Hyphomicrobium denitrificans ATCC 51888: one gene and its partner. Each later gene encodes a partner of the first gene's protein in a complex. Links are inferred from orthologs where the notes say so. Each region holds a gene or a part of one and is shown on either strand. Other genes may lie near its edges.

Evidence for each region.
Region 2: the proteins of accD (region 1) and accB are in contact, whole or in part, in a solved structure (PDB 8UXZ), measured with the Escherichia coli proteins. The link is inferred for Hyphomicrobium denitrificans ATCC 51888 from one-to-one orthologs.

Annotation. Positions count from the first base shown.
Region 1 is NC_014313.1:2,372,132-2,376,912, forward strand. The notes cover bases 1-2,829. They hold accD (acetyl-CoA carboxylase, carboxyltransferase subunit beta), read right to left. Parts: upstream 2,042-2,829; coding sequence 959-2,041; downstream 1-958. Other genes in these bases: HDEN_RS11415 (bifunctional folylpolyglutamate synthase/dihydrofolate synthase), read right to left, coding at 1-919; trpA (tryptophan synthase subunit alpha), read right to left, coding at 2,225-2,829. Also shown: more of trpA, read right to left, coding at 2,830-3,055; trpB (tryptophan synthase subunit beta), read right to left, coding at 3,056-4,297; HDEN_RS11435 (phosphoribosylanthranilate isomerase), read right to left, coding at 4,333-4,781.
Region 2 is NC_014313.1:875,094-878,909, forward strand. What follows is about bases 1-2,840. They hold accB (acetyl-CoA carboxylase biotin carboxyl carrier protein), read right to left. Parts: upstream 1,744-2,840; coding sequence 1,258-1,743; downstream 1-1,257. Other genes in these bases: accC (acetyl-CoA carboxylase biotin carboxylase subunit), read right to left, coding at 1-1,214; aroQ (type II 3-dehydroquinate dehydratase), read right to left, coding at 1,809-2,258; HDEN_RS04120 (DsbA family protein), read right to left, coding at 2,425-2,840. Also shown: more of HDEN_RS04120, read right to left, coding at 2,841-3,291; HDEN_RS04125 (M48 family metalloprotease), read right to left, coding at 3,324-3,816. UniProt on the Escherichia coli protein: This protein is a component of the acetyl coenzyme A carboxylase complex; first, biotin carboxylase catalyzes the carboxylation of the carrier protein and then the transcarboxylase transfers the carboxyl group to form malonyl-CoA.

The DNA.
Region 1 (4,781 bases):
ACCGCTGCATGCGCGCCGGCCATTCGACCGTTCTGAGCCCGATTTCGATCGCCTTCTCATCGAGCTTCAGCGCCGGAATGCGTTCGCCGAGAACCAGCGCCGCCGCGACAGCTGTTCCAGCATTGCCGATCTGATGTCTGCCGACCAGCGCGGGAAGCGGCAGATCGAGCAGTCGCTCGTGACGTTGAACGACCAGACGGCCGGTCTGCTCATAGGCGTCGAAGTCGCGTCCGAAGATCGTCAGTTGTGCGCCGACGGCGCGTGCGCGCGCTTCGATGACCGACAGGACTTCGTTCGACTGCTGCGAGATGACGCCCTCGACGCCGCTCTTCAGAATGCCCGCCTTCTCTAAGGCGATCTTGGTGATCGTCGGGCCGAGCTTCTCGGCGTGATCCATCGAGATGGGCGTGATGATCGTCAGCGCCGGATCGGAAATCACGTTGGTCGCATCGAGGCGGCCGCCGAGACCGACTTCGAGCAGCAGGATGTCGGCGGGCGTTTCGGAGAACGCGAGGAATGCCGCGGCCGTCGTAATCTCGAACTGCGTGATGTCCTCGCCGTCGTTGACGGCCTGCACGCGCATCAGAACATCAACGAGGGAATCTTCGTCGATCGCACGCGCGGTGCCGTCGGGTCCTGCGAGCACGATGCGCTCATGGAAGCGAACGAGATGCGGCGACGTATAGACGTGCACGCGTTTGCCAGCGGCTTCCATGAACGAGCGGAGATACGCGGTGATCGAGCCTTTGCCGTTCGTGCCGGCGATGTGGACGACCGGCGGCAGCTTTTTCTCGGGATGGCCAAGCTTGGCGAGCAAGCGCTCGACACGGCCAAGCGACAAATCGATGAGCTTCGGATGGAGAAGCATCAAATCGCCGAGCAGAACGTCGCTCGACGGACGGGTCTTCGACGAGGTCATGGATGGCTGCCGTGCGTGTTCTGCTGATTGATGTCCGGATCAGGCGCCGTGCGGCGCGTCTTTGGCGGTTTGCTGCGACGAGGCTGGCTCGTCGCGCTTCTTGTCGGATTTGCCGGGCTCGAAGCGTTGGCTGTTTGGGACGGCTTCGGGTTCGACCACCGCGCCGCTTTCGCGCGCAGCTGTCTCGACCACTTTGCTGTCGACCGGCGAGCCATTCATGTACGGCTTGCCATTCATCTTGTGCGTGTCCTTGGCTTTCGCTAACTGCGTGCCGCCCATCAAGAGCTTGCAGACGCGCGACAGCGTTTCGCGCAACTGGTGGCGATGCACGACCATGTCGACCATGCCGTGGGAAAGCAGGTATTCGGCGCGCTGGAAGCCGTCGGGCAATTGCTCGCGGATCGTCTGCTGAATGACGCGCGGCCCGGCAAAGCAGATGAGCGCGCCCGGCTCTGCGATGTGGATGTCGCCGAGCATCGCATAGGAGGCCGTTACGCCGCCGGTCGTCGGATCGGTGAGCACCACGATGTAGGGCAGTCGCGCATCTTTGAGGCGTTGAACTGCGATCGTCGTGCGCGGCATCTGCATGAGAGACAGGATGCCTTCCTGCATGCGCGCGCCGCCGGACGCGGCGAACAGAATAAAGGGTGTCTTCAATTCAACGGCGCGGAGCATGCCCGTGATAAGGGCTTCGCCCGCCGCCATGCCGAGCGAACCAGCCATGAAGCGAAAATCTTGGACGGCAGATACGACCGGCTGTCCGTCGAGCTGGCCTTCGCCGACGAGCACGGCATCTTCGAGCTTCGTCGTTGCCTTCGCGTCTTTCAGACGATCAGTATATTTTCGCCCGTCGCGAAATTTCAGCGGGTCCTGCTGCACGGCCGGGATCGCGACTGTGCGATAGTCGCCGCCGTCGAACAGATGGCGCAGGCGTTGCTGCGAATCCATCCGCATATGATAGTTAGAGCCTGGAACGACGAACTGGTTGGCTTCGAGGTCTTTGTAAAAGACCATCTCTCCCGTCTCTGGGCACTTCACCCAAAGATTGTCCGGCACTTCACGCTTTGCTGTCGACAACAGCCCGCTGATCTTCGGGCGGACAACGTTGTTGATCCAATTCACGTGGGTAGGCTCCTCGTCGTCCGATGCAGTGTGCTCAGCGCCTTTCTGGTCGGAGCGCGGTTGGCAAGCTCTCGGCCGGGCGGCAGCTTTAATTTAGCGCCACACGTTCCGCTTGCGCCAGGGCACTGCACAAAAATGGGGTCTCAGCGGTGGCCTTCCAATAGAGCCAAACGCCTCGCTGTGCTAGCCGCCGCGTATGGCTGAGCTTAACTCTTTCACCAGTTCCAGCACATCTTCGGTCGTCCGGGGGGTGGCTTCGCCCTTTGCCCCCAGGGATTTTTCGATTCTTGATACGATCGCCGAGCCAACGACGACGCCATCGGCGGTTTGTCCCAGGGCGCGTGCCTGATCGCCGGATCTGACGCCAAATCCTACAACCACAGGCAGCGGCGTGGCGCTTTTGATCGCGGCGACCTGTTTCTGAACGTCGTTTACGACAGGGGCCGCTGCGCCGGTAATACCCGTAATCGAGACATAATACACAAAACCGGACGTATTCTGGAGGACGGTGGGCAAGCGGCGCTTGTCGGTCGTCGGGGTCGCGAGGCGGATAAAATTCAGACCGGCCTGCAGCGCGGGCAGGCAAAGCTCCTCGTCCGCTTCCGGCGGCACGTCGACGACGATCAAGCCATCGACGCCCGCAGCCTTCGCGTCGGCGATGAAGCGTTCATTCCCGTAAACGTAAATGGGGTTGTAGTAGCCCATCAATACGATGGGGGTCGCATCATCTTTGGCGCGGAAATCGCGCACCATCTGCAGCGTCTTGACCATCGTCTGGCCGGCCTTCAACGCGCGTTGCGAGGACGCCTGAATCGCCGGTCCGTCCGCCATCGGATCGGAGAACGGCATGCCGAGCTCGATGACATCGGCGCCCGCGTTCGCGAGCCCCGCGAGGATGGACTTGCTCGTTTCGAGATCGGGATCGCCCGCCGTGACGAAGGTGATCAGAGCCGGGCGCTTCTCTGTCTTCAGCGCCGCGAAGCGCGCGTCGATGCGAGTGGGTTGGGTCATCATTCAGATCTTCATGCCGAGATGTTTGGCGACGGTGGCCAGGTCCTTGTCGCCACGGCCCGAAATGTTGACAACCAGCAGATTGTCTTTTGGCAACGTCGGCGCGAGCTTCATCACGTAGGCCAATGCGTGGCTCGACTCCAGCGCCGGAATGATGCCTTCGAGCTGCGTGCAAATCCGAAGCGCGTCGAGTGCTTCCGTGTCGGTTGCGGGAACGTAGGTCACGCGGCCGATATCCTTCAGCCAGGCGTGCTCCGGTCCGACGCCCGGGTAATCAAGTCCGGCCGAAATCGAATGGCCTTCGAGAATCTGCCCGTCGCCATCCTGCAAAAGGTAGGTGCGGTTTCCGTGCAGAACGCCCGGTGATCCGCCGTTCATCGACGCGGCGTGACCGTTCACGACGTTCAAGCCGTGACCGCCGGCTTCGACGCCGTAAATCGCGACGTCCTTGTCGTCGAGGAAAGGATGGAAAATTCCGATCGCGTTCGAGCCGCCGCCGATGCACGCAACGATCGTGTCCGGCAAGCGTCCTTCCGCTTCGAGCATCTGCGCGCGAACCTCGTTGCCGATGATCGCCTGAAAGTCGCGAACCATTGCCGGATAAGGATGCGGGCCGGCTGCGGTGCCGATCAGATAATAAGTGTCGCGGACGTTCGTCACCCAGTCGCGCAAGGCTTCGTTCATCGCGTCCTTGAGCGTACCCGCGCCGGACGTCACCGGGTTGAGCTTCGCGCCGAGCAACGCCATGCGCGCGACGTTCGGCGCCTGACGCTCGACGTCGGTCGCGCCCATGTAGATTTCGCACGGCATGCCGTACTTGGCGCAGACGGTCGCGACGGCGACGCCGTGCTGCCCGGCTCCCGTCTCGGCAATGATACGCGTCTTGCCCATGCGCCGCGCGAGCAGGATTTGCCCGAGGCAGTTGTTGATCTTGTGCGAGCCCGTGTGGTTCAGCTCTTCGCGCTTGAAATAGATCTTTGCGCCGCCAAGCTCGGCGCTCAAACGCTCGGCGTGATAGAGCGGGCTCGGGCGGCCGCCGTAATGGCGATTGAGAAAATCGATTTCGCGCTGAAACTCGGGGTCGGCCTTCGCGGCGTCGTAGGCGCGCTCGAGATCGAGGATCAGCGGCATCAAGGTTTCAGCGACGAAGCGGCCGCCGAAAATACCGAAGAAGCCTTTGTCGTCCGGGCCGGTCGCGTAGCTGTTGAGCTTCGCTTCCTCGGCCTTCTTTTGCGTCGTCGCCATCAACCTACCTAAGCCGCGAAATCGCGTTGATCCTGTCAGCCCTGCTTAGCCGTCTTTACGGCGTGAAGAAAGCGGCGGATCAGCTCCGCGTCTTTGACGCCCGGCGCCGTTTCAACGCCGGAGGAAACATCGACAGCTTGCGCATGTGTCGCCTGCATCGCTTCCTGGATGTTGCCGGGCGTGAGGCCGCCCGACAGCATGAACGGCATATCACGGGAAACGGCGTCGAGAAGCGTCCAATCGAACACCTGTCCGTGTCCTCCGGGCCGCGTCGCACCGGACGGCGCCTTGGCGTCGAAAAGGATCAGATCAGCGACTTTCGTATAAGCTTCGGCGCGTGCTGCGTCTTTCGACGTGCGAACGGGAATCGCCTTGATGATCTTGCGCCCGAATTTCGTTTTCACGCCGGCGACGCGTTCCGGCGTTTCGTGGCCGTGAAGCTGGAAGAAATCCGGCGCGATTGCGTTCGAGATTTCGTCGAGCG
Region 2 (3,816 bases), 1.5 Mb from region 1 along the record:
AATGCGCGCCGCAAGCGCATCAGGCAATCGTTTCGCGTTTTGCCGTAGATGATGAGCTTGCCGATGAGGCTGTCGTAGTATGGCGGGATGCGATAGCCCTGATAGACGCCGCTATCGACCCGGACGCCGAGGCCGCCGGGCGGATGCCAGTAGGTGATCTGGCCGGGAGAGGGGCGAAAATCGCGAGGATTTTCGGCGCAGATCCGGCATTCGATGGCATGGCCTTTGAGTTCGATGTCGTCCTGCGTGAAGCTCAGCGGCAGGCCAGCTGCGACGCGGATCTGCTCGAGCACGAGATCGGCGCCCGTCACCATCTCGGTCACCGGATGCTCGACCTGCAGGCGCGTGTTCATCTCGATGAAATAGAACTCGCCGTCCTCGAACAGGAATTCGACCGTACCGGCACCGCGATACTTGAGCTTGCGCATCGCGTCGGCGACGGTGTTGCCGATTTTCTGGCGCTGCGCTGCGTTGAGGGCGGGCGACGGGCTTTCTTCGAGCACCTTCTGATGGCGGCGCTGCAGCGAGCAATCGCGCTCGCCGAGGTGGACGGCGTTGCCCTTGCCGTCGCCGAAAACCTGAATCTCGATGTGGCGCGGCTTCTGGAGATACTTTTCGATGTAGACGGCGTCGTCGTTGAACGCAGCCTTGGCTTCAGAGCGCGCGGTTGCGAGCGCCGTGCCCAGATCGGCGGCCGATGTCGCGACCTTCATGCCGCGTCCGCCGCCGCCGGCTGCTGCCTTGATCAGGACAGGGAAGCCCATGTCCTTGGCGACTTTCATCGCTTCGGTTTCGCTGGTGACGGCGCCGTTGGAGCCCGGAACGACCGGAATGCCGAGCCGCTTGGCCGTTTCCTTGGCTTCGATCTTGTCGCCCATGATCCGGATGTGTTCGGACGTCGGGCCGATGAACGTGATCTTGTGTTCTTCAAGGATTTCCGCGAAGCGCGCGTTTTCCGACAGGAAGCCGTAACCCGGGTGCACGGCGTCGGCGCCGGTGATCTCGCATGCCGTGACGAGCGCCGGAATGTTCAGATAGCTGTCGCGGGCGGGCGGGGGACCGATGCAGACGCTTTCATCGGCAAGGCGGACGTGCATCGCATCGGCGTCGGCGGTGGAATGAACCGCGACCGTCGCTATGCCGAGTTCCCGGCACGCGCGCTGAATGCGTAAGGCGATTTCCCCTCGGTTTGCGATCAAGACTTTATCGAACATTGGTTCTCCAGCGTCCTTGCCCGTGCCGTGCACGCGCAGCGCTTCATTCAATGATGAACAGGGGTTCGCCGTATTCGACGGGCTGCGCGTTTTCGACGAGGATCGCCTTGACGGTGCCGGAGCGCGGCGCGGGGATCTGGTTCATCGTTTTCATCGCTTCGATGATGAGAAGCGTGTCGCCCTGGTTCACCTTGCTGCCGACTTCGCAGAACATCGGCGCGCCGGGTTCGGGCGAACGGTAAGCGGTGCCGACCATCGGCGATTTGACGGCGCCGGGGTGCTTCGAGAGATCGCCGGGCGCTGTCGTCGGCTTCGGTGCTTCGGCGGCCGGCGCGGCTACGGGAGCCGGCGCGGCGTAAGCGGCAGCGGGGACCGCGTTGATCGAGATTTTCTTCGCGACGCGGATCTTGAGGCCGCTCTTCTCGATCTCGATCTCGGTCAGGCCCGTATCGTTCAAGAGCTCGGCAAGCTCACGGATCAGCTGACTTTCGGCGCTCGCGCTCTTGGGGCCTTGGTCTTTTGCGGTCATCAGTCCTCTGTCCTCGAGGTTTATCCGTTTGCGTCCGACTTATAGCCTACGTCTATACGCGATCGTCACGCCTTGCGGGTCGCCAATATGTTCGCCATGGCTTCAATCGCAAGTTCGTAACCCTTGCCGCCCAGGCCGCAGATGACGCCCGTTGCCGCAAGGGAAACGTAAGAGTGCTGACGAAACTGGTCGCGGCGGAAGATATTCGAAAGGTGGACTTCGATCACCGGCAGCTCGGCCGCCTGGAGGGCGTCGAGAATGGCAACCGAGGTGTGCGTATAGGCTCCGGCATTGATAATGATGCCTTTGGCCTTGCCGCGCGCCTCCTGCACCCAATTCACCAGCTCGCCTTCGATATTCGACTGGCGAAAATCGATCTCCAGTCCGTGCGCGGCGGCGGCCTTCCCGGTGCGTGCGCGGAGATCTTCGAGCGTTTCGCTGCCGTAGATCGCCGGCTCACGGACGCCGAGCAAATTGAGGTTGGGGCCGTTCAGGACGTAGATACGAGTGGTCATTTAGGGATTGCTCAAGCGCCGGGCGGTGCCCAAGCCATTTGCGGAGCCAAGGGTCTACCAGTTTTCCCGGCGAGCGCAAAGCATGCCTCGGGCCCCGCAGGTCCGGGGCCCGAAAGATTAACAAATTTGCGTGCCGGGGCTGGCTTTAGGCTCCGGCGGCGGCCGATCAGCAGATCGGGCAGCCCTCTTTGCGGAAGCCGGTGACGAGGGCTTCAAGCTGGTCATGCAAGTCGTCCGGAGCGCCCGGGATCGACTTGTCGCCGACCAGAAAGTGCGGGGTGCCGTTGATGCCCATGTTCTTGGCGAGAAGCACGTCGTCGCGCAGTTCGTTTTTGACGTCGTCGCTCGCCATATCGGCTTTGACCTTGGCGACGTCGGCGCCGAGGGACGCGGCGATCTTGAGGGCGGAGGCTTCGTCGGCGTGGCCCTTCGCGGCCAGCATCGCCTGATGGAATTCCCAGTATTTGCCCTGACGCTTCATCGCGAGCGCGACGCGCGCCGCTTCCTCCGAGCCCTTCGACAGGATCGGCAGTTCCTTGAAGACGACGCGAACCTTCTTGTCGTCCTGGATCAGCTTCTGGACTTCCGGGAGGCCGCGTTTGCAGTAGCCGCAGTTGTAGTCGAAGAACTCGACGACGGTGATGTCGCCGTTGACGTCTCCGGCGACGGAGCTGCCAGGGCTGCGGAAGATCGACTTCGCATTCTCGGCCATGAAGGACTTGAGCTTGGCGTCCTGGTCCTTCTGCATCTTTTCATCGAGTGCGGTCTGCACGTCGATCATGATCTCGGGATTCTTGACCAGATAATCCTTGATGATTTCGCCGAGCGCCTTCTTCTGTTCGTCAGAGAAAGCCGAACCACCGGCGGTCGGGGCGACCGTTTCCGCGTGTGCGCGAGGCGTGACGATCCTGTCGAGATGGCCTGCCGCGTAGGGCAGCGCCAGCGCCGCGGCGATCACGGACATCACAACGGCGGCCTTGTGCCCTGTCGATGCCGAACCGGCGATGTTTCGGGCGAAGTTCTTTACGGTCATGAATATTGTCTCGCTCATTGGACTGGGACGGCTCATGTCTCAGGTTTGTAGTTGATGATGTCGTCGTTCTTCAACCATTCGGGCGATCCGGCGCGCAGGCGGGGCTGCGCGCGTTTCGCAAAGATTTGCGCCTGTTTGACGTCGCCTTCGTAAAAGTACGCCTGAGCCGTCATCGCGTCGGCTTCAGGGCCTTTGCCGAGTTTATAGTAGGCGTTGGCGAGCAGGCGGTAGGCCCTCCCGTTCTGGTCCGTAATCAGCGACCGGCGCAAAAGCTCGATCGATTGCTTGGAACTGCCGCCGTCGTTGTTGCCTTGCAGCGCGTTGGCGAGTTCGACCTCTATCAATGGGCTCGAAGGCGCCAGTTTCAAGGCTTGCTGCAAGAGCGGAACGGCGCTGGACTTCTTGCCAGCGCGCATGAGGACGTCGGCCTTCAGCTCGTAGAAGTATGGATAGTCCGGGTTTTCCGCGATCAAGCCGTCGATCTGCTTGGTCGAACTTTCGAGCGCGCCGGGGCCACCTCGGAAG